One region of the Shinella yambaruensis genome, then DNA from elsewhere that is predicted to be linked to it. Evidence: riboswitches for the same ligand, from Rfam matches in the RefSeq annotation. Region 1 holds a riboswitch; each other region holds the start of a gene.
What was found. Region 1 has a riboswitch for cobalamin ahead of WMC41_RS04345 (DUF1636 family protein). Riboswitches for the same ligand answer to the same signal wherever they lie in the genome.
Positions count from the first base shown of each region.

Region 2: another riboswitch for cobalamin. It lies ahead of WMC41_RS27725 (TonB-dependent receptor plug domain-containing protein); the one in region 1 lies ahead of WMC41_RS04345 (DUF1636 family protein).
Region 3: another riboswitch for cobalamin. It lies ahead of WMC41_RS03630 (aromatic ring-hydroxylating oxygenase subunit alpha); the one in region 1 lies ahead of WMC41_RS04345 (DUF1636 family protein).
Region 4: another riboswitch for cobalamin. It lies ahead of WMC41_RS25285 (ABC transporter substrate-binding protein); the one in region 1 lies ahead of WMC41_RS04345 (DUF1636 family protein).

Region 1 covers NZ_CP150638.1:881,033-885,654, forward strand. The annotation lists gene WMC41_RS04330 (ABC transporter permease) at 1-295, opposite strand, end outside; gene WMC41_RS04335 (ABC transporter substrate-binding protein) at 299-1,831, opposite strand; gene WMC41_RS04340 (class I SAM-dependent methyltransferase) at 1,837-2,514, opposite strand; gene WMC41_RS04345 (DUF1636 family protein) at 2,555-2,866, opposite strand; cobalamin riboswitch at 3,023-3,244, opposite strand; gene WMC41_RS04350 (transporter substrate-binding domain-containing protein) at 3,429-4,229, shown strand; gene WMC41_RS04355 (transposase) at 4,281-4,622, shown strand, end outside.
Region 2 covers NZ_CP150640.1:403,547-408,168, reverse strand. The annotation lists gene WMC41_RS27735 (FecCD family ABC transporter permease) at 1-711, opposite strand, end outside; gene WMC41_RS27730 (ABC transporter substrate-binding protein) at 708-1,556, opposite strand; gene WMC41_RS27725 (TonB-dependent receptor plug domain-containing protein) at 1,556-3,475, opposite strand; cobalamin riboswitch at 3,635-3,839, opposite strand; gene WMC41_RS27720 (RES family NAD+ phosphorylase) at 4,231-4,622, opposite strand, start outside.
Region 3 covers NZ_CP150638.1:753,258-757,879, forward strand. The annotation lists gene WMC41_RS03615 (FAD-binding oxidoreductase) at 1-80, opposite strand, end outside; gene WMC41_RS03620 (L-threonylcarbamoyladenylate synthase) at 305-1,279, opposite strand; gene WMC41_RS03625 (DUF6656 family protein) at 1,435-2,040, opposite strand; cobalamin riboswitch at 2,333-2,525, shown strand; gene WMC41_RS03630 (aromatic ring-hydroxylating oxygenase subunit alpha) at 2,631-3,875, shown strand; gene WMC41_RS03635 (flavin reductase family protein) at 3,877-4,622, shown strand, end outside.
Region 4 covers NZ_CP150639.1:621,951-626,572, forward strand. The annotation lists gene WMC41_RS25270 (ABC transporter ATP-binding protein) at 1-452, opposite strand, end outside; gene WMC41_RS25275 (polyamine ABC transporter substrate-binding protein) at 617-1,687, shown strand; gene WMC41_RS25280 (MurR/RpiR family transcriptional regulator) at 1,744-2,598, shown strand; cobalamin riboswitch at 2,625-2,858, shown strand; gene WMC41_RS25285 (ABC transporter substrate-binding protein) at 3,016-4,059, shown strand; gene WMC41_RS25290 (FecCD family ABC transporter permease) at 4,056-4,622, shown strand, end outside.

The DNA of each region.
Region 1 (4,622 bases):
GCCGGCCGGAAACGAAGGAGCGCCCGATATCACCGGTGGCGACCGCCTTCAGCCAGTCGAAATACTGCACGAGGAGAGGGCGAGACAGCATCTCGGCGTCGCGGATCTGCTCGACCGCCGCTGGAGACATATTTTCCGTTCCCAACCGGCTGACGGCGATCCTCAGCGCCATGTCGCCGGGAATGGCGTGAAGAAGCGCAAAGCAGATCGTCGCGAGGATCAACGCGACCGAGAGAGCCTCAAGAACCCGGCGCAAAACAGCGCGCGGAACGGCGTGACGAACCGCGCGCTGCATGGATCAGTCCTTGAACGACAAATGATTGAGCGGTCGCGTCTGCATCACCGGGTCGGCAACAAAGCCTTCCAGCCGCTCCGAGACGGCGTATTTCTCATCGGTGAACGTGATCGGGATGACGGGAAGTTCGTGCTGCAGGATTTCAGCCATCTTGCGCTGAAGCGGCAGGCGAGCCTCCGGATCGGTCGTGAGATTGTATGCGGCAACGGCTGCCCGCATCTCCTCGCTCTTCCATCCGGTGGCTCCGGTCGCATCTGTGCTGGGTTCGTCGGTCGCAAAGTCGCTGGTGAGGCGCGCCACCGGATCCGGCACCTGGTAGATCATGGTGCGGATGCCTAGTCCCAACTCGAGCGTCCCATCGTTCTGTGCTTCCGGGATAAGGCTGGATTCCCCGACCTGGATGGAGAGGTCAAAGCCGATCGCCTTTAACTGGGCCTGGAGTGCCTCGGCAATCACGGGCAGGTATGCGCGTTGCGGGAATGTCCGCATCATGCCGGCGAAGCGCGTGCCATCCTTTTCACGGATCCCGTTTGCCCCCGGTTTCCAGCCGAGCTCGTCGAGGATACGGTTCGCCTCGGCGACGTTGAGCGTTTGCGGCTTGAAATCCTCAAAATGCCATCCCTTCATCGCGGGCGGGAAATACTGGTTCGCGGCAAGGTCCTCGTTGCCCATGATCGTCCGGGCGATTGCTTGTCTGTCGACGGCAAAGCTGAGCGCGCGGCGAATCTCGACATCGGCGAACTGCGGTTTTTTGACATTGACCAGCATCATGACGACCCGAGGCACCGGTGCACGGACGATGTGCGTCTCTCCGGAGCGGTCGATACGCGAGACGGCCGTCGTCGGGATTTCCAGCACCAGATCGCCTTCACCTGCCAGCGCGATGTTCACGCGGGTCTCAGGGTTCGGTATGCCATCCACGCGGACACGCTCGATTTTCGCGACGTCACCCCAATAGCTGTCATGCCGAACCAGATCGAGGCCCTGCGGGAGTTCCGCTTTTTCGATTCTGTACGGTCCTGTCGCCACGATAGCCGTGAGTTCTCCGCTTGAAGCGAACGACGAGGGCGCAAGAACCGGAACGGCGGGGTCCAGGAGGTAGGCAAGGAATGGCGCGAACGGTTGCTCAAGCGTGAATGTCACGGTCCCGTCACCGGCGCTGACATCCTTGACCTTGGCGTTCTTGATAAGATTGCCGGTCGGAAGGAGCGCCTTGAAGGATGCCGCGACGGCCTCCGGCGTCATCGCGGTTCCGTCGTGGAAGGTGACGTTGGGGCGCAGGAAGAAAGTCCATTTCAGGCCATCGGCCGATGTCTCCCAGCGCTCGGCCAGCGCCGGCAGCACCGCCGCCTCCGGATTCGTCTGTACCAGCGTCTCCGTGACGCCGTTGGCGCGAAGCTGGAACCCCCCGGTCTGGGTATCGAGCCGTTGCAGCTGGAACGGCTCCACGACGCGAAGCTCCTCCTGCGCAAAGACGGAAAAGGGGGAGACGAGCATCGCCGTTACGAAAGCGGAAAACCAAAGATTGCGAGACATGAAAATCACTCCGGAGCGATTGCGGTGAGAACGAAGAAGGTGATCGGGGTATCCGGATCGTCATAAACGGAGCCGTAAGGGTCGCCGGGCATCAGGTGGCGCCAGCTTTCAACGGAGCGGAAGCCGGCGCCAGCGATCAGCGCACGCGCATCGGTCTCGGTCAGACCGTTATAGAAGGGCAGGTTTGTCCCGAAGATTTCGCGACTGTTGTTGACGCGTTGGCGATACCAAAGCCCATCCGACAGCAGAAGTTTGCCGCTTGGCCGGAGGATTTCGCGCGCCAGGGCCAGTGCGGCCGGCGGGTTTTCGAGCGTCCACAGGACATTGCGTATCGCGACGGCATCGGCACTTGACGCCGGAAGCTTCGCTTCGTCCATGGTCGAGTGGATGAAGTCGATCTCAAGGCCGGCCTCGGCAGCAGCGGTTCTCCCATGAGAAAGCATTTCGAGAGAGCCATCGACGGCCGTGACACGATGGCCAAGGCTCGCCGCGAGGAGCGCGCACGCTCCGGTCCCGCACCCTAGATCGACGACGTCCTGAGGCCTGCTGCCGAGTGCGGCTTCGAACACTGCCCGCCATGACGAGGCGTCGCGCCGATGGGACGCCGCGGCGTCAAACTTCCATGCCCGAGCATTCCAATGCTCTGACATGGCGGTGGCAGTCGTCGGGGCAACACGTTCCATCGTGGGGTCCTTCGATAGCAGGTGCTGGTTGCTGCGTGGGTCATGACGTGGAATGCGCCGGGCGATAGATCATCGCCGGCAGGCGCGCCAGGATGTTGCTTGCGAGCTTGCCGGGTCGGTCGACGGAGCGGCACCAGCCGTCATCGAGCTGGGCATAGAGCTGCGCAAAGCGCACGATGTCGGCCACGTCCTCGATTGGATCGAGGTTGAAGAAGAGCCAGCTCGCCTTTTCGGGAGCACGAACGGCGACCGAGCACGGCTGGTCACAGCCGCCCATGCAGGCGGTTCCCGTAACCTCGAACTGGTCGGAGAGGCTCGTTTCGGCAATGGACGCGCGCAGGTTCGCGATCATGGTTCCGCCGGGCCGGCGGTAACGCTCCGTCCGTTTGCAGCCTTTGCAAACAAGGATCTGATGCGGCGCGGATTGAATCACGCAATAGGCAGGTGTCGCCACCGGCCGGGAAGATGCTTTCGCCATCACTGCTCCTGACCGGACTCCCCGCCCGGTTCGGTTTCATTCGTGATGGCAGGTCTCCTGACTTGCGGGTCGTCGCGTCCTCCACCTTCCCAGCGCCTCCGAACGAGGTTCACCAGTGGTCTTTCGAGGTTGCTCGCCGCTCACAGTTGCGGGGGCAGTCACGGTCTCGGCCCCTGATGGGTAGTCCTCACCGTGTTCCCTTTTCACCTGACGTCGCTTGGCATGTCAGGAACCATCGAAGACACCGTAGCCAACAGTCAGCGCAAGTCAACGGCCTGATTTCGGCGCGCCATCCAATAACCTGTTGGAATAGAGTGGGCCGATCTTATTATTGGACGGCCGACTGCGCTCATCCCATAGTGCGCGTGTCGGACGAGGGAGACGTCGGTCCTCCCAAGCGTCACCCGGTCCGCCGCAAACAAGATGGGGAACAAAAATGATCAAGATCCTGACTCATGTTTCAATTGTCACCGCCTTCGCTTTGACTGCCTTGAGCGGTCAAAGCTTTGCTCAGAGTTTCGACACCTCGGCGATCAAGGTCGAGGAGGTCTTGGCCTCCCGTTTGCCCGAAAAAATCAAGGCGGCCGGCGTCCTGACCATAGGGTCGGACACCGCCTATGCACCCTGGGAATTCCTGAGCGAGAAGGATGGACAGACGCCGGAAGGCATCGACGTCGATATTGCCAACGCGATCGGCAAGAAGCTCGGCGTCAAGATCGACTTTCAGACCTCGGCCTTCGAGGCCATTCTGCCCGCTCTCGGAACCAAGTTCGACATCGGCGTTTCTGCCTTTTCGATCACGAACGAGCGTATGAAAGCGGTCAATTTCGTCAGTTATGCCGACACGGGCAGCATGTGGGCCGTCAAGGCCGGCAACCCGACTAAGTTCGACCCAGCCGATATTTGCGGCCGCAAGATTGCCATCCAGTCCGGCAGCTACCACGAAAAGGCAGTCATCGCCGAAAATGATCTTTGCAAGCAGGCCGGCAAAGCCGAAATCGAGATTTTGCCATTCTCCAAGCAGCCTGAAGCGCTGACCCGCGTCGCTGCGGGCGGCGCGGACGCCACGGTCTCTGGTGAGGCCGGCATCGGTTATGCTGCCAAACAGTCGAGCGGAGCCTTTGAAACTCTCAAGCCGGCCGGCGGCGCGCTGAGCAAGCACGGTCCGAACGGGATCGCCGTTGCAAAGGCAGACATGGAACTGACGCAACGTAAGCGTGTAGGCGATCCCACGTAGCGCGTTTGTTCGCGGAAGCTCATTTTCTGCATGAATCATGCGGAGAGTCATATGAGCGACAAGGTGAATCAGGTCCGGACATTCGAAGTTTTGACGGCAACGCCGTCGCGACGTTCGCCGCGGCATTGGTCTGATGACGAGAAAGCGCGGCTTGTGGCGGAAGCTTTTTCGCCCGGAGGGACGGTTGCGGAGGTTGCGCGCGCCTATGAACTGGACGTGTCGCAACTTTATGCGTGGCGCAGGAAGGCGCTTTCCATGGGGACGATGGCGCCATTGACGGTGCCATTGGGCGGTCGAACCATGATGGAAAGCGAGCCGGCGAAGTTCACGCGCTTTGAGGTGAGCGGCGGCGCGACGGTGGAGATTGTGGTTGGCGATATCGTCATCCGGGTA
Region 2 (4,622 bases), on a different replicon from region 1:
CCATTGCACCCGCGCAAGGTCGACGCCCATGCTCGCGGCCGCGTCGGGGCCGAGGGCCAGCGCGTCGAGCGCCCGGCCGAGACGGAACAGCAGCAGCCAGCCGGCCGCCGTGAAGGGCAGCACCAGCCAGACATGGGGCATGGAGCGGTCGGTGAGCGAACCGAGCATCCAGTACATGATCTCCGTCGCCGCAAAGGGATTGGGCGAGAGGTTGAGCACCAGCGAGGTCATCGCGCCGGCAAGGCTGGAGATCGCGATGCCGGCGAGGATGACCGTGAGCGGCCGCCCGTCCGCGCCCGCCATCGCCTTGAGGACGAGGACGGCCAGCATCGCGCCGGCCAGCGCCATGAGCGGCAGGGCGAGCATGAAAAGCGCCGAAAGGCCGGTATAGATGGCGATGACGGCGCCCAGCGAAGCCGAGGCGCTGATGCCGATCAGCCCCGGCTCGGCCAGCGGATTGCGCAGATATCCCTGCAGCGCCGCCCCCGAAAGGCCGAGCGTCGCCCCGACGATGAAGCCGAGCAGCGCGCGGGGCAGGCGGATTTCCTGCATCACCAGGACGAGCAGTTCCTCGCCGCCGCCGAACAGGGCGCGAAGACTGTCGGAAAAGGCGACGTCGGCCGGGCCGATGGTGAGCGAGAGGAGAAAGAGCGCGAGGGTTATCGCCGCAAGAAAGACGAGGGTGGTCCGGAAATGGGAGCGGATGGTCACGGTGCGGCCCCCCTGGCCCGGCGTGCGGCGGCCTGCAGGGCGCGGGCGGCCTCAAGGGTGAACGGCCCGCCGCAGACGGTCAGCCGGTTTTCGAGGGGTGCCTCGGCGGTGGCCACCGCAAGGGCGCGATAGGCCGGATGGGCGAAGTTCTGTTCGGCAAGGGCCGGCCCTTCGACCTCTGACCGGCCGCCCGCCATCAGCTCGGGATCGGCAAGGACGAGCAGTTCCAGCGGCAGGCGGGCGGTTCCCGTCATGCCCAGCATCTCGGCGATGTTGTCGAGGCCCGCACGCTTCACCACTTCGGAAACGAGCGTGCCGGAGCCGGCGGTGTAGCTGTTGGCGAAGGTGAGGGCTGTGCGCAGCCGCGGCGTCCCTGCGGCTTCGAGCGCCGCGATCTGCGCATCCATGCCGGCGATCAGCGTCTTCGCCCGCACGGGATTGCCGAGCAGGTCGCCCATGCGGGCGAGATTCGCGCGGACCTCGTCGAAGGAGGCTTCCGGCTGGAATTCCTCGACGCGGAAGCCGAGCCGGCGCAGCAGCGAGATGGTCGTGCGCGTCGTGTAGGTGCCGGCGAGCACGAGGTCGGGCTTCATAAGGAAGATCTCCTCCGCCAGCCCATGGTTGACGGCATAGGCGCCGGCCTCCTCCGCCATGGCCGAGGTGCCGGCGTCGCGCGCCAGATAGGAGACCGAATGAAGCTGGCCGGGCCGTGCGACGAGCATGGCCAGCTGGTCGGTGCAGACATTCATCGACACGACACGCTGCGGAACGTTGTCGGCACCGGTGGCCGCGGCCGGCCAGGCGAGGCCGGCAAGGATCGCCGCAAGCCAGCGCCGGCTGCCCATCAGAAGGTCGCCTTCAGGCCGGCGAAGGCCGTCAGGCCCGGCGTGTTGAAGCCGTAGACCTCCTGGTAGTCGCGGTCGAACAGGTTGTCGATGCGCCCGAAGACCTCCACCGTGTCGTTGACCTTGAAGCTGCCGCCGACATTGACCACCGTGTAGCCGCCGAGCGTCACGCGCGGCGGAACGAGGGTGGCGAAGACCACGTCCTTCATCCTTCCGTTGAACACCGCCTCGGCAAAGACGCGCGCCCGCTCGTCGTGGAAGACATAGGCGGCGTTCAGCGAGCCCATGTGGCGCGGCCGGCGCACCTCCTCAAGGCGCGGCCCGCCGGCCTCCGCCTGTTCGGTCGCTTGCGTATAGGTATAGGCGCCGGTCAGCGTGAGGCCGTTGAAGAAGTCGACCGTCGCGGAGACCTCGACACCCTGCCGGCGGCTTTCGCCGTCACGGTTGACCGGCGTCGACGTGAAGTCCGGATTGAAGACCGTGGCGATCTCGTTTTCGAGGTTCTGGCGGAAATAGGTCACGTCGACGATGAGGCCGCCGTCGAAGAAGCTCTTCTCGACACCGATATCCCAGCCGAGGCTTTCCTCCGGCTTCAGGTTGGGGTTGCCCTTGAACGTGCCGGGAAAATAGCCGAACTGCTCGTAGAAGGTAGGGTTGGTGACGGCGGTGCCGAGGGAGGCATGCAGGCGCGTATCGGCCTGCGGCACCTGCCAGGCCGCGCTCACCGTCCAGGTGGCGGCATCGGCGAATGCACCGTTCCAGTCCTGCCGGATGCCACCGTTGAGACAGAACTGCTCGAAGAATTCCCCCCGGTATTCGCCGATCAGCGAATGGGTGTTGCGGCTGAAGGTTTGCGTGAGATGGGACGGCGAGAAGGTCTCGCGCTGCCATTCGTAGCCGGCGGTCAGCTGGTGCACCTGGTTTTCCAGCGCGTCATGGCGGTAGGAGGCCTGGTAGGTGGCGTTGTAGCGGTTGCCGTCGTTCCAGCTGTCGCCGAACGCTTCGGAATGATCGAAGCGGTGAAGGTCATAGGCGGAGAACCGGGCCTTCTGCGTCAACGCGCCGTCGAGCGCGCTGTTGCTGAGGCCGATGGAGCCGAGAAGCTCGCGGTTCTTCGTATAGTCGCCCACGTCATAGGCCATGGCCGTGTCGTTGTCCTGCTGGTCGAGGTCGCTGCGGCGGTTCACGTAGCGCAGCGTGCCATCGATTGTCGTCTCGGGCGAGAGGTCGACGGAGAAACGGCCGTTCAGCGTGCCGTTGCGGTCGCCGTCCTTTTCCCCGCCGATGTCGGAAATGTTGAAGCCGCCGGTGCGGCGCAGCATGCCGGAGAGCGAATAATCGTAGTTTTCCCCGCCGCCCCGGGTGGAAAGCGCGCCCATGACGGTGCCGTCGCTGCCGACCTCGGTGCGCGCGCTCGACGTGGCGGTGCCGCGCTCGCCGCGCTTCGTGATGATGTTGATGACGCCCGACATGGCGTTGGCGCCCCAGAAGGTGCTCTGCGCGCCGCGCAGGATCTCGATGCGCTCGATGTCGTCGGCGATCAGGCTGCCGAAATCGAATTCGCCCTGGTCGTTGTTGTTGGCCTCGACGCCGTCGATCATCACGAGCACATGGTTGCCTTCCGCCCCGCGCACGCGCACCTGCGTGAGGCCGCCGAAAGACCCGGTGCGCGACACGGCGAAGCCCGGCACGAGCCGAAGCGCATCGGCGACATAGCGCACCTGGTTCTTCTCGATCTGTTCCCCCGTGATGACGGTGACGGCGCGGCCGGATTTCTTGAGGTCCACCGAGGTCAGGCCGTCGGTGATGACGATCTCGTCGAGATCGGTCGGCGCATCGGCCGCGGCCCTTTCCTGGGCGTAAACCGGTGGACACAGCGCGATAACGAGCAGGGAGGCCCCCGCCAGGTGCTTCTTCATCTTTCCCCCAAGGCAGGACGCGCCTGCACGGTTTTCCACCGCGGGCGAGGGAGGATCATGGAAAAGCGGGCACTTTCCCGAACCGTCCACCGGCGCGGCGACATCGTCGACAATGTCACCGCTACGGACGGCCGCGCCCGGACACACCCCGTATCCTGGCATGGGTGACCGGCACAGGCAGGTCTCCTGACTTCCGCGTCGTCGCTATCCTCGCCTTCCCGTGCAGAACGCACAGTGGCATCGTGAGGCAAGCTCGGCGGTTACAGTTGCGGGGGCAGCCACGGTCTCGGCCCCTGATGGGTAATCCTCACCGTGTTCCCTTTTCATCCGTCGGGCTGACGGAACCTGTGTCGCGAACAAAGCTTATTGGCGGTTGCGAAGCCCGGTCAAGGGGCATAAGGCCATACCCACAGTCATGGACGACAGAAATTGACCGGGCAACGGCGCCAGCGCCAACGCCGTCAGGATCATGCCACCGGGGAAGGGATACGGCCGGCTCCGCAGGGAGCGAGCCTCATGGGTCCGATGCTTACCGCGCCGAGTTGGGGCCGAGGCGTGCCGTGGTGGGTGCGCTCCCTGCCCTTGTGAACCCTGGTGACGGAGGCCACGAGGTGCGCCGGCACGAGATCGATGCCATAGCGGCCTTCCTGACCCGGACGGCATAGGCCGGTTGGGTCAGTCGTCCCGCCGCCGGTCTTTGAGTGGTCGGCTGGCCGGTGCGCACTCTGCGGGCACGGGAAGGTCGTGCAGGCGCATCAGGCCGTCGATGGATGCAGCCGCGTGTCCAGGGCGAAGCTTTCCTGGAATTTCAGGGCATAGGTGCCCGGCGCGGCGCCTGCGAGAAAGATCAGGTTCCAGCTGTGCGGCGAGACCGCGCTGGGGATCGCGACGAAACGGTGCCGTCGCAGCAGGTCGTCGCCGAAGGCCTGCTGGCCCGCGCCGGGAATGCCCGGGCGCAGCCAGTTGGGATTGGGCACCGTTTGCGGATCGACGACGTGGACATCGCCGATATCGGCAATGACGGCGGCCGTCATGCGATGGGCCACCGTGTCGAGCGCACGAAATCCCTTGTGGACCGCGACTTCGAGGATTGCGGTCGCAGGATCGAGCGAGCAGTAGACCGCGCGCGTGCCCTTGCTGTTCCAGC
Region 3 (4,622 bases), 130 kb from region 1:
TCCGCCGTCAGCGCATGGGCCGGGCCGGTGATGGCGGCGAAGCGATCGATGAGGTCGGGGGAAAGCGTCGCCTGGATCATGGCTCTGTCCTCGTTGGCGCCGTGCCGCAAGGGGCGGAACGGCCTGCATCGGAAACGGTGTGGAAACGCCTGAAGCATGGCGCGCAAGGTATGCAACGGTTTTGCGCCAACGGCATGCCGGAAATCAAGAGGGCAGGGTGCGCATGAAGCGGTCGCGATGCTGCCCGGGTGTTCTCCGGAACGGGAGAGTGCACTTCGTTTCGAAGCGCCTGCCAGCCGGGCGCCTAGCCGCGCGGGGCGGCGGCGCGCTGCAGGCGGTCGTTGATCGCCTCGCCGAGGCCGCGGGCGGGGATCGGTGCGAAGGCGATGGAGCGCGCGCCCGTCGCATCCGCCTGCTTCATGTAGCCGAAGAGGTTGGCGGCCGCCTCTGCGAGGTCGCCGGCGGGGCTGAGGTCCAGCACCAGCACCGCATCGGTCTCGCCGGGCAGCGCCGTGCCGCCGAAGCGGATCAGCACCTCGCCGGGCGCCACGTCGCGCGCATCGAGCCGCACCGGCGCATCGGGCGCATAATGCGAGGCGAGCATGCCCGGTGCCTCGATCGCGGCGCCTGCCTTTTCGTTGCGCAGGACCGGCCGGCCGGTGACGCGCTCGACCTCGGCGGCATCCAGCCCGCCGGGCCTGAGCAGCCGGATCGTCTCGCCCTCGACCTTGAGGATGGTGGATTCCAGCCCCACGACCGCCGGTCCCGCATCCAGCACCAGCTCCAGCTTCGCGCCGAAATCCTCGGCGACGTGCCGGGCGGTGGTCGGGCTGATGCGGCCGGACGTGTTGGCGCTGGGGGCGGCGAGCGGCCGGCCGAAGGCCGAGAGCAGCCGGCTGGCGAAACCCTTGGGCACGCGGATGCCGATCGTGTCGAGCCCGGCGCGGGCAAGCGGATGGATGGCGCTTGCCGGCCGGATCGGCAGCACGAGCGTCAGCGGCCCCGGCCAGAAGGCCTCGGCGATCGCGCGCGACAGCGGATCGAAGACCGCATGCGCCTCGGCCATGGCAAGGTCGGCCATGTGGCAGATCAGCGGATTGAAGCGCGGCCGGCCCTTCATCTCGTAGATGCGGGTGATGGCCAGCGGGTTGGTGGCGTCGGCGGCAAGGCCGTAGACCGTCTCGGTGGGAATGGCGACCGGCACGCCCCGGCCGAGCGCCTCGCAGGCCCGTGCCAGCGCCGCCTCCGCATCCGTCCGCGTATCCACGATGTCCGCCATGTCGCCCTTCCTTGTCCGGGCTTCCTTTACAGGGCTTTTCCGGCAAAAGCCAAGGGGCGCTGTCGCAAGGCCATCCTCACCCCAACCCTTCCCGGCCGGCAAGGAATGGATGATCTGCCGGCCGTCGGGACGGGCCTGACGCGGCGGGGAAGGGGCTACAGCGCGTGGATGATCTTGCGCAGCGCCTCGTTGCGCGCGCCGAGCATCAGCACGTTCTTCATGGCGAGCTTGGGATCGTCGGTGCGGAAGAGCACGCCGTTGCCGCGCACCTTGCGGTCGATCTGCAGGCGGCCTTCCTCTTCGGCCGGCGTGATGGCGACGGCGAAGTACATGCGCTTCGCGGTCTTCGAGATATCGGCGAAGAACTGCTCCTCCTCGCCGATCTCGGCGAAGAAATTGGCCATGTAGAAGGCCCATTGCACGTTCTCGAATTCCGCGAAGCGGGAATTGGCGACGGTGATGTGGCAATAGCCGAGATGCGGCGTCTGGGCGAGCGTGCGGTGGAAGATCAGCTTGGGAAAGCGGATCGACTGGTGGAAGCCGTTGATGCGGTCATGCGTCACGTTACCGGCATTTTCCAGCTTGCGGCCGGTGCGCTCGGCCACCTCCTGGTAGGTGAGGTAACGCTTCTCGCTCGGGCTCCAGGGGAGGTTCCGGTCGATGCGGCCGGTGCGCAGGAATTCGGTATGCACCGCCGGCTTCGGCTGGTTCGCACGCTTGTAGGCGACCGCGTCGTAATAACGGAACTTGGTTTGCTGCACGCGCCGGTACTCCATCCTCGCGCTTCCCTGCGGCAAGTTTATGGAAACCGCGTTAAGCATTCCTTGCCGGGGCGCTCCTGTTTCCTTTGGTACGCCGGGTCGCAATATGGCAAATGTGGCAGCCCGGCGGCCGGCCTGCCTCCGATGCGGTCAGCGTGCCCGTTTAATTTGCATAATTGATTGAAATATATGCAATATTGTGAAGGCCCGTTCGGGCTCCCGCTGTTTTCCTCCTGTCGTCAAATCGGAATGGCATGTCGCTTTCTGGCATGTCATTCGCCGATTCTTGCGCTTAGATAAGGACACTCGAGGTGCCGCCCGAAAAGGCGGAGAATTGGGAAGCCGGTTGAAATCCGGCGCTGCCCCCGCAACGGTGTTGGAGAAAACGCGGCAGGACGCCACTGGACAAGATGTCCGGGAAGGCGCCGCGATGGTCCGCAAGGACGCTCCTCAGCCCGGAAACCAGCCTTGGGCAACGATCGTGACTGGCTGCGGCGGGCGGCCGGGAAGCGTGCAGTCCGTGCGCCTTGCGCCCGGATGCCGTCTCCTTCCGTGCGCCGTATCCCCAATTTGCAATCCGAGGATCCGGCATGGACATTCGCAGCGACGTGCTCCGCAAGCTCAAGAACCGGCGCGAGGGCCATAGCCTCGAGCAGGCCTTCTACATCGACCCCGACCATTACAAGCTGGACCTGGAGACGATCTGGTACCGCGACTGGCTGTTCGTCGGCCATGACTGCGAGATCCCGAAGGCCGGCAACTATTTTACCGTGCAGATCGGCGATTATCCCGTGGTCATCACCCGCGACCGCACGGGCACCGTGCGCGCCCTGCACAATTCCTGCCGCCATCGCGGCTCGCGCGTCTGCACGCAGCACAGGGGCTCCTCGGCCAAGCTCGTCTGTCCCTACCACCAGTGGACCTACGAGCTGGACGGTTCGCTGCTCTTCGCCCGCCACATGGCGGAGGATTTCGACAAGAGCCAGCATGGCCTGAAACGGGTGCACTGCGAGACCGTCGGCGGCTACATCTTCCTCTGCCTGGCCGACGAAGCCCCCGATTTCGCGCCGTTCCGCGCCACGGTCGAGCCCTATCTCGCCCGCCACCGCCTCGGCGAGACGAAGGTCGCCTTCGAAAGCACGATCGTCGAGAAGGGCAACTGGAAGCTCGTCTGGGAGAACAACCGCGAGTGCTACCATTGCGCCGCCAACCATCCCGAACTCTGCCGCACCTACCCCGAGGCGCCGACCGCGACGGGCGTACAGGGCGCCAAGGACGATCCGGTCATCGCCGCGCACTGGGAAAAGTGCGAGGCCGCGGGCCTGCCGAGCGAATTCAGGATGTCGCCGACCGGCCAGTTCCGTGCCGCGCGCATGCCGCTCATCCAGGATGCCGAAAGCTACACCATGTCCGGGGCCCGGGCCGTCCAGCGCCCCCTATCCAATGAGGTGCTGGAAAGCCACATCGGCACGCTGCTGCTCTTCCACTATCCGACGACATGGAACCATGTGCTCGCCGACCACGCCATCACCTTCCGCGTCCTGCCGCTCGGTCCCGAGCTGACGCAGGTCACGACGAAATGGCTCGTCAGCAAGGACGCCGTCGAGGGGGTCGACTACCGTCTCGACGAGCTCACCCATGTCTGGACCGAGACCAACGACCAGGACCGGCGGATCGTCGAGGAAAACGCCTTCGGCATCCGCTCGCCGGCCTACCAGCCCGGCCCCTATTCGCCGGAGGACGAGGGCGGCGTCATGCAGTTCGTCGAATGGTATGCGAATTTCATGATCGACCGGCTCGACGGCGGCAGGAAGCCGCTCTCGCGGGTGGCCTGACATGACGATCGCCAGCCATTTCCGCCACTTCGACGAGCTTCATCCGTGGAACGATCGCCAGCACATGCTGGAATGCATCGCCGCCACGGTGGAGACATCGGATGTGATGACCTTCACCTTCCGCTCCGATCGCGACAACTGGTTCCGCTACCTGCCGGGCCAGTTCGTCACGCTGGAACTGCCGGTGTCGGAAGACGAGCCCGTGATGCGGACCTACACGCTCTCCTCGACGCCCTCGCGCCCCTTCTCCGTTTCCGTGACGGTGAAGGCGCAGAAGAACTCGATCGGCACGCGCTGGATGTCGGATTGCGCCCCGCAGTCCGACGTCGCCTTCGTCACCTGTGCCCGCAAGCCCGAGGACCTCCTGTTCAAGGCGGAGCTGGAATGCCTCGCCGCGCAGATGCCGAAGCTGGCGCTCGGCTTCGTCGTGGAAGGGCAAAATCCGCGCGACGGCTGGCACGGCCTGCGCGGCCGCATCGACGCCGCCCGTCTCTCGCTTCTGGCGCCCGACTTCCGCGACCGCACCGTCTTCTGCTGCGGCCCGGAGCCCTTCATGCGTGGCGTGCGCGACATGCTGAAGGTCTGCGGCTTCAACATGGAGCGTTACCACGAGGAGAGCTTCCAGCCGGCCGCCGCCCCCGCGCCTGAGGAGATCGCCATCCGCGCCGGTGCCGGCGAGCAGGAGGTGGATGCCAACGCCGTTGCGACCGTCACCTTCACCATGGCGGGCAAGGACGCCAAATGTCC
Region 4 (4,622 bases), on a different replicon from region 1:
AGCGCCACGCGCTGCTGCTGGCCGCCGGAAAGCTGGCGCGGCTTGCGGCCCTCCATGCCGTCGAGGCCGACCATGCGCAACGCTTCGGCGACGCGCTTGGCCCGCTCCGGCCGCGCGATCCCCGCCACTTCCAGCGCATAGCCGGTGTTTTCGCCCACGGTCATATGGGGAAAGAGGGCGTAGTTCTGGAACACCGTATTGACCGGGCGGCGATAGGGCGGGCGGTCCGTCATGTCCTCGCCGTCGATCAGGATGCGGCCGGAATCGAGCTCCACGAAGCCGCTGATCGCCTGGAGGAGGGTGGTCTTGCCGCAGCCGGACGGGCCCAGCAGCGTCAGGAATTCATTGCGGCGCACGGTAAGGTCGATCGCGTCGAGCGCCGTCACCGTCTGTCCTTCGGGCGTGCCGAAGGCTTTCGCCGCCTTTTCCAGGCGGACTATCGAATCTCGCATCGTCGTTCCCCAAAATGTTATTAAAATAACGCTTGTGCGATTTCGATAGTTGGATACCATTTAGCCATCCAAGTCAACGGCCGAAAGAAGCCGGGACGGGAACATCCGGTGCAAAGGAAAGCACCGGGGCCACGACGGGCCAAACCATCAGAGGAGATCATTCGATGACGAAGTCTTATCGCGCCGGCGCATCCGGCCTTGGGGCATGGACGCGCCGCACCGCCCTCTCGCTCGCCGCCCTCGTGGCGACGGCGGGCATGGCAAGCGCCGCCGAACTCAACATCTACAACTGGGGCGAATACATCAATCCGGAGGTTCTGAAGAAGTTCGAGGAGGAGACCCAGATCAAGGTCAACCTCTCGACCTATTCCTCCAACGAGGAAATGCTGGCGAAGATTCAGGGCGGCGCGACGGGCTACGATATCGTCTTCCCCTCCGTGCACATGCACGACATCATGGCCAAGCTCGAGCTTCTGGAAAAGACCGACATCAACACGTTCGAGGGCTTCAAGAACATCGATCCCGCCTTCCTGCGCGCGAAAAGCGACCCGAAGGGCGAATATTGCCTGCCCTATGCCTGGGGCTCGGTCGGCATCTTCTATAACCGCACGATCCTCGGCAAGGACGTCACGGGCTGGAAGGACCTGATCGAGACGGTGAAGGCCAAGGGGCTGAAATTCACCCTGCTCGACGACATGCGCGAGGTGCTGGCGGTCGGCCTCATGCTGAACGGCCACAAGATCAACTCCACCGATCCGGCGGAATTGCAGCAGGCCGCCGAGACGATCATCGCCATGAAACCCCATGTCGCGGCCTTCACCTATGACACGCGGCCGATGGTGCAATCCGGCGACGTCGCGGCCGGCCACTTCTTCGTCGGCGCGATGGTCGACGTCTTCGGCGACGAGAAGGACCTCGGCTATGTGATCCCCGAGGAGGGCGCGACCATGTACCAGGAGGACGTCTGCGTCTTGAAGACGGCTCCCAACAAGGAGAACGCCATCAAGTTCCTGCAGTTCTACACCCGCCCGGAAATCGCCGCGCTCAACGTCGCGCAGCAGACCAATGGCACGGCCAACGTGCCGGCGCGGGAATTGACCCCGGAAAAGATCAAAAATAGCAAGGAAATCAACCCGCCGGCCGAGACGATGGCGCGTCTCCAGATCTTCGAGGACCTGGGCCCGGCGCTGCGCCAGCTCGACCGCGTCTGGACGCGCATCAAGACGGCGCAGTGAACGCGCGCGATCCCCGCCCGTCTTTCGGCGGGCGGGAGTTTGGAGAAGGGGGCGACGTGTCGAAACGCATTCTGAAGCTCGTTCAGTCCGACGACCTCCGGCGCTCCAAATCCGACAGGCTGATCGCCCACTATATCGAGCGCAACATCGCCGAATTGCCCTTCGAGACGGCGCGCTCCATCGCCCAGCGCCTCCAGGTCTCGCCGATGACCATCGGGCGCTATCTCCGCCGCATGGGCTTCGACGGGCTCGACGAACTGAAGAGCGAACTGCGCCGCGGCGGCTCCAACCCGGCCTGGGAGGTCAAGGGGCCGGTCGCCTCGCTGGAGCAGGACCGCAAGGAGGGAAAGCTTCTTGCCGGCCTCATCCAGCAGCAGATCGACAATCTCGGCCAGATCTACGCCATCACCAGCGCGCCGGAATGGCAGCAGACGATCGACGCGCTGATCGGCGCAACGGAAGTCTATGTCGCCGCCTATCAGAACGTGCGCGGCATCGCCCAGTATTTCGCCAGCCAGCTTTCCTATACGCGCCCGCGCGTGCAGTTCGTCGACGGCCTCAACGGCACCTATGCGGAACTGCTTGACGGCTCCGTCGAGGGACGGCTGCTCTTCCTGCATGACGTGCGCCGCTTTGCCGCCAAGGCGCGGCCGCTCGCGCTGGAGGCGCGGCGGGCCGGCGTGAAGGTCGTTCTGCTTACCGACGAGTTCTGCCCCTGGGGGCCGGAGGTCTCCGACATCTGCCTCATCGTGCCCGGTTCGCACGGGCCGCTCTGGGACGGCGCGGCCACCATGACCGCCGTCATGGACCTCATGCTCAGCAACATCATCGTCCTGAAGGGCGACGAGGTGAGCGAGCGCGTCGACACGCTCACCCGCCTCCAGGATGTCTTCGGGGATTTCGAGAGCTGAGCGCCTTGACGCTGCCGAGCACGGCGGACTAAGGATGGGGAGACGGTTCCCCGAAGGATGACTCCCAGGGGATTAATAGGGAACACGGTGCGGACGGCCCAACAGGGACCCATTCCGTGGCTGCCCCCGCAACTGTAGGCGGATTGCCGCCTGTCCTTAGGACGCGTCTTCGCGTCATGCCACTGCGGTTTCCCCGCGGGAAGGCAGACAGGCAGCAGATATCCGTGAGCCAGGAGACCTGCCGTCGTCGAGCCAATTTCCAAGTCACGGGCGGGGATGCCCGGAACAGGAGACCCTATGACGACCCTGGCTGCCGGCGACGGCGGAATCCCATTCGTTTTCTCCCGACCGCAATCGACCCGCCTTTGTCGGCGCGTCGGCTGAGCCCGCACGCTTTCACTCATCCGGGAGACACCCATGACCACTCTGCCTGCGGCCGCACGCGCCGCAACCTTCATTTCCGCGCTGGCCGGCGCCGCCGTGCTCGTCCTGTCCTCGGGCGCCGTGCGGGCGGCCGCGACGCAATATCCGCTGACGCTGGAAAACTGCGGCCGCAGCGTGACGTTCGAAAAGGCGCCGGAGCGCGCCGTCTCGCTCGGCCAAAGCACGACGGAAATCCTCTACCTGCTCGGCGTCGGCGAGCGCATGGTCGGCACGGCCGTCTGGATCGGTCCGGTTCTGGCCGGTTACGAGGATGTCAACGCCAAGGTCGAGCGCCTTGCCGACAACGACCCGAGCTTCGAGAGCGTCGTTGCCAAGAAACCGGACCTCGTGACGGCGCAGTTCCAGTGGCATGTCGGCCCGGAGGGCATCGTCGCGACGCCGGAACAGTTCGAGGAGCTGAACATCCCGGTCTATACCTCGCCCGCCGATTGCGTCGGCAAGGACAATTCCGGCGGCGGCGACGGCGTGCGCAAGACCGTCTTCACCATGGACCTGATCTACAAGGAAATCAGCGAGCTGGCGCAGATTTTCGATGTTCAGGAACAAGGTGAGAAGGTCATCGCCGACCTCAAGGCCCGCGAGGCGGCGGCGCGCCAGAAGATCGCCTCGGCGGACGGCAAGCTCTCCGCCGTCTTCTGGTTCTCCAGCGCCGAACTCGACATCGACCCCTATGTCGCCGGCCGCAACGGCGCGCCGGGCTACATCCTGTCGGCGCTCGGCATCCGGAATGTCATCGAGAGCGACGAGGAATGGCCGACGGTCGGCTGGGAAACCATCGCCAAGGCCGATCCGACGATCATCGTCGCCGGCAAGATGGAGCGCCGCCGCTTCCCGGCCGACGATGTCGCCGTCAAGCACCAGTTCCTGAAGTCGGATCCGGTCGCCAGCCTCATGCCGGCCGTCAAGAACGGCCATGTCGTCGACATGGACGCCCAGGCGATGAACCCGACGATCCGCACGATCGAAGGCATCGAGGTGCTCGCCGACGCCGTCGAGAAGGCTGGCCTCGCAAAGTGACGGCCGATCGCCCCATCCTGCTTCGTGCGGGTGCCGCCTTCGCGGCGCTCGTGCTGCTCGCCGCCGCGCTCGGGGTGGGCGCGGCGGTGGGCGAGACGGCCATTCCGCTCGATATCGTGGCGAAGACCCTGGCGAACCGCCTGTGGCAGGCGGGCTATGCGCTTGAGCCGATCGACGAGGGCATCGTCTGGAACTACCGGCTGAGCCGCGCGATCGTCGCCGCCTGCTGCGGCTCGGCCTTGGCGCTTTCCGGCGTCATCCTGCAATCGCTGCTGCGCAATGCGCTGGCCGATCCCTACATCCTCGGCATTTCCGCCGGCGCCTCGACAGGGGCGGTGAGCATCGCGATCCTCGGCTTCGGCGCCGGTCTCCTGACGCTGCCGATCGGGGCCTTCATCGGCGCGCTCATCGCCTTCGGCTTCGTCAGCGCGCTCGCCGTGCGCGCCGGCCGCGGCACGGGCGCGATCATCCTGGCGGGCGTCGCCGGGTCGCAGCTCTTCAACGCGCTCACCTCCTTCATCGTCACCAAGGCGGCCAATGCCGAGCAGGCGCGCGCCATCATG